DNA from 2 places in the Halomonas sp. 707B3 genome. Region 2 is predicted to be linked to the other one. Evidence: predicted binding sites of a transcription regulator. Region 2 holds the regulator's gene; the other holds the start of a gene.

Region 1 (2,204 bases), on a different contig from region 2:
CAACGCCCCATGCCATAAAGAAACCAAATAAACAGGCCAGAATGATAAAAATGTCACCGTGCTGGGCAATAATCTGCATGAGTATCCCTTAGCGTGCGGTCAAAATCTGCAGGCGACTGCCCACGCGTTCAGCGCGATCAGAGACTTCGCCAACCCACTCGATGATCTTGTAGAGGAAGATCACATCCACCGGCGGCAGCTGGCTCTCAAGCTCAAACAGCTGACGACGAATCGCCACCTGCTGGCTGTCGGCCTGGTGCTCAAGGGTGTGTAGTTCGCGGATCATGTTTTGCATGACATCGGAAACGTTGCGACCAAAACCGGATTCCAGCAGGTCTTTCAATTCTTCAAGCGCTTGGCGGGCTTGGGCCACACAGGCCACACTGGTGCGCATGTAGTCGCGCATCGGTTCGGCCAGCTCATTGGGTACGCGCATTTTACGGCCCAGCATAATGCCGGTAATGTCGCGCACTTTGTTGGCAATCTTGTCCTGAACACTGATCAAATCGAGCAGGTCAGAACGCGATACCGGCAGGAACATGGTGTTAGGCAGGTTCAGCCGCAGTTCTGTTTTCAGGGTGTCGGCGTCGTGCTCTAAGCGCGTGACGTTCTCGCGCAGCTCAGCCGCCGTGTCCCAATCACCGACAAGTGTTGCCTCGAAGAACGGCAACAGTTGGTCGGCACATTCATTGGCCTTGACGATGTGGGCCAGCAGCGGCTGGAATGGCGAGCGGCCAAACATCGCGGAAAAAGGGTTGGAGGTTACCATATAGCCTTTAGCCTGTTTTCGGGGAGCCTGGAAATGGCGGGCGCCAGTATAAAGAGTGCGTCCGCCGCCGTCATGAAAAGTTCATAATGTCATCAAAAATTAACCAAAATGTCACAATAGTGAGGTGGCGATTGTCATGAAAAACTCAACCAGTATGCCAGCACCGACCGAGGTAGAGCTAAAACTGGCGCTGCCGCCCACCCAGATCGACGCGCTGTTACACCATCCGGTGCTCGCCAGCACTCCCCCCGTTCAGCAGCAGCTGGCCAACACCTACTTCGATACCCCGGCGGGAGATTTAGCCGCCGCACGAATAGCGGTGCGCCTGCGCCAGCTGGATAGCCAAGTATTGCAGACGGTAAAAACCGCAGGCCAAGGGGGTGGCGGGCTCTCCAGCCGACAGGAGTGGGAGTGGCAAGTTCCTGACCCCAGCTTAGATCAATCCGCCCTGGCCGCCCTGCCGCCCTTTCAAAACGCGTTAGCAGACAAAATTGCGGCACTGCGCCCGACGCTAAGCACAGACTTCCCCCGCCGCAGTTGGCAGCTTGCCTGGCAAGGCAGCAAGATTGAGCTGGTGCTGGATGAGGGCGAGATCGTTTGTGGCAAGGCTCGCGCGCCGATTTGCGAAGTGGAGCTAGAGTTAAAAGCAGGCGACCCTGAGGCGCTATGGTCGCTGGCGGCCGAGCTGGCCAGCCAAGTACCACTGCGCCCCTCCGACAGCAGTAAGGCATCGCGGGGCAATGCGCTGGGCCGCCAGCAGTGGCCGCTGCCTGATGCCCAGCACCCGGCCGAGTGGCTACACCGCGCGACAGTCGCACTCGACGCCTATCACGATAGCGGTGACGCGACGCACTTAATCGCCGCGCAGCAGGCATTGGCAACGCTTGCCCAGCACCCGCAGCTGGATAGCGCCGCACGGGCAGATGCTGAGATGCTGCCTAAGGCATTAGATAGCGCGGGCATGCCCACCAACGCCTACGGCGCGGCTGCGTTAAATTTGGCACGTCGCTTCGCTTATGAAACCGCGCTACGCTAAACACGTTTCAACCACTCATTAAGCCCACCTCAGGATGACGCGATGAGCTTTCCCCTTACTCCCGGCGCCGAAGGATTCCGCGCCCGGCTGTTCCATATTATTTTTGAATCCGATACGTCGGGGGCAAAGGCGTTTGATATTGCGCTAATCGTCGCCATTCTGCTCAGCGTTGCGGTGATTTTGCTCGGTAGCGTTGAGATTTATGCCGAGCGTTATGGGCATATTTTCTTCTACATCGAATGGGCCTTTACACTGCTGTTTAGCCTGGAACTGCTGGTACGGCTTTACTGCCTTGAACGCCCCACGGTGTATTTAAAAAGCTTTTACGGCGTGGTGGATGTGATTGCAATTATCCCCACTTGGCTAGTGCTGCTGGTGCCTGGCGCGCATGCGCTGGTG
Region 2 (2,204 bases):
GATGGCGTTTGGCGCGGTACTGGGGCATGTGCCGCTGGAAGGCTGGCTGCTATTTAGCGCTAACCTACTGTGGACGGTGGCTTACGATACCCAATACGCCATGGTGGATCGTGACGATGATCTGAAAATCGGCATTAAATCCACCGCGGTGCTGTTTGGCAGTGCCGACCGTTTCATCATTGGCCTGCTGCAGTTGGCGACGCTGGCGCTGCTTGCTTGGGTAGGTGTACGGGTTGGGTTAGGCGGGTTCTTCTGGCTGGGTTTGGCAGGCATGGCAGCGACGTTTGCTCATCAGCAGCGATTAATTTTTCACTGTGACCGCGACCGCTGCTTCCAGGCGTTTCTGAATAACCACTGGTCAGGGCTCTTGGTGTTTGCCGGAATTGTTCTGAGCTGGTGGCCTGCAGCTGGCTAATTATGCTGGGTGTCATAGAATTGTCATTAAGTCATGGTGTCATCGTCACAGACATGTCATTGAACTGTTTTGTATAAACGAGTTTTCATAGAACACCGTGAGGCCCTGGATGACCGCCAAGACCGTACTGATTGTCGATGACGAGGCGCCCATTCGCGAGATGATCGCTGTGGCGCTGGAAATGGCTGACTATCGCGTGCTTGAAGCGGACAACGCCCAGGATGCCCATGCGATGGTCGTTGACCACCAGCCCGACCTGCTGCTGCTGGACTGGATGATGCCGGGCACCAGCGGCATCGAGCTGGCCCGTCGTCTCAAGCGCGAAGAGGCCACCGCTGAGCTGCCCATTATTATGCTGACCGCCAAAGGCGAAGAGGATAATAAAATTCAGGGCTTGGAGGCGGGTGCGGATGACTACATCACCAAGCCGTTTTCCCCCCGCGAGTTGGTGGCTCGTCTTAAAGCCGTGCTGCGCCGGGCGACCCCGCGCGGTGTGGAAGACCCCATCGAAATCAATGGATTGCTGCTGGACCCAGTGAGCCATCGCGTCAGCGCCCATGGCAAAGCGCTGGAGATGGGCCCTACCGAGTACCGCTTACTGCAATTCTTTATGACTCACCAAGAGCGCGCCTATACCCGTAGCCAGCTGCTTGATCAGGTGTGGGGCGGCAATGTGTATGTAGAAGAGCGCACGGTGGATGTGCATATTCGCCGGTTGCGCAAAGCGCTAGGTGAAGCGCATCAGAATCTGATTCAAACAGTGCGTGGCACTGGGTATCGTTTCTCTGCTCGGGTGTAATCGTGCGTCTGTGGAGCCGTGAACTGTGGCGAATTATCTGGCTGGCTTTCCTAGGGATGTGCCTGGGATGGCTGCTAGGTTACCCCGGTTTCGGGTTAGCCGCGGGTCTAACGCTCTGTTTGGTGTATCAACTCCGCCAGCTTAGGGCGCTGTTCAAGTGGCTAACGCTCAACCCGCACGATGAGCCTCCTGCGGCAACTGGCATGTGGGGCGAGCTATTCGATCGCCTTTACCGTTACCAAAAAAGCCAGCGCATTACCCAAAGCCGGCTGCGAGCAACCCTCGCGCGTATTCAAGAATCCTCGGAAGCGATGCGTGATAGCGTCGTGATGCTGGATCGCCACGGTGATTTAGAGTGGTGGAACAGTGCCGCCACCGACATGCTAGGCCTGCAAACCGCCCATGACCGCGGTCAGCACATTACTAATCTGCTGCGCGACCCGCGTTTCATCAGCTACTTTAATGCCCGTGAGTACAGCGAGCCGCTCACGCTCACCTCGCCCATTGATGAGCGTCGCATTCTGCAGTACCAAATCACTCTGTATGGCGACGACGAGCGCTTGGTTATGGCGCGGGATATTACCCGCTTGCATCGCCTAGAGCAGATGCGCCGCGACTTCGTCGCTAACGTTTCCCATGAGCTGCGCACCCCACTCACCGTTCTTTCCGGCTATCTGGAAACCTACGGCGATCTTAAAGAGATGCTGCCACCGCGCCTGAGTAAAGGCATTGGTCAGATGGAAGAGCAGACCAAGCGTATGCAGAACCTGGTGAATGATCTACTGCTTTTGTCACGTCTGGAGATTGACCGAGGCGGCGAAGATCATCAGCCGCTTGAGGTTGGGTCGATGCTTGAGAGCATTCGCCGGGATGCGCTGGCGCTCTCGAACCAGCAGCATAGCGTTCAGGTGGCGTTGGAGTGCGAGGCGCGCCTGGTGGGCAGCGAGCAAGAACTACGCAGCGCCATCTCAAACCTAGCGTTTAACGCAG

The links. Region 2 encodes PhoB, which activates phosphate uptake and scavenging genes when phosphate is short. Its sites were predicted from a motif close to TGTCATANNNNTGTCANA; they were not measured.
Region 1: the regulator PhoB is predicted to act here: its motif matches at 857-874, upstream of BIS10_RS13095 (CYTH domain-containing protein).

Annotation. Positions count from the first base shown of each region.
Region 1 is NZ_JAMZBE010000101.1:5,263-7,466, reverse strand. It holds gene BIS10_RS13105 (inorganic phosphate transporter) at 1-79, opposite strand, end outside; gene BIS10_RS13100 (TIGR00153 family protein) at 89-769, opposite strand; gene BIS10_RS13095 (CYTH domain-containing protein) at 906-1,805, shown strand; gene BIS10_RS13090 (ion transporter) at 1,848-2,204, shown strand, end outside.
Region 2 is NZ_JAMZBE010000026.1:9,566-11,769, reverse strand. It holds gene ubiA (4-hydroxybenzoate octaprenyltransferase) at 1-415, shown strand, start outside; gene phoB (phosphate regulon transcriptional regulator PhoB) at 525-1,214, shown strand; gene phoR (phosphate regulon sensor histidine kinase PhoR) at 1,217-2,204, shown strand, end outside.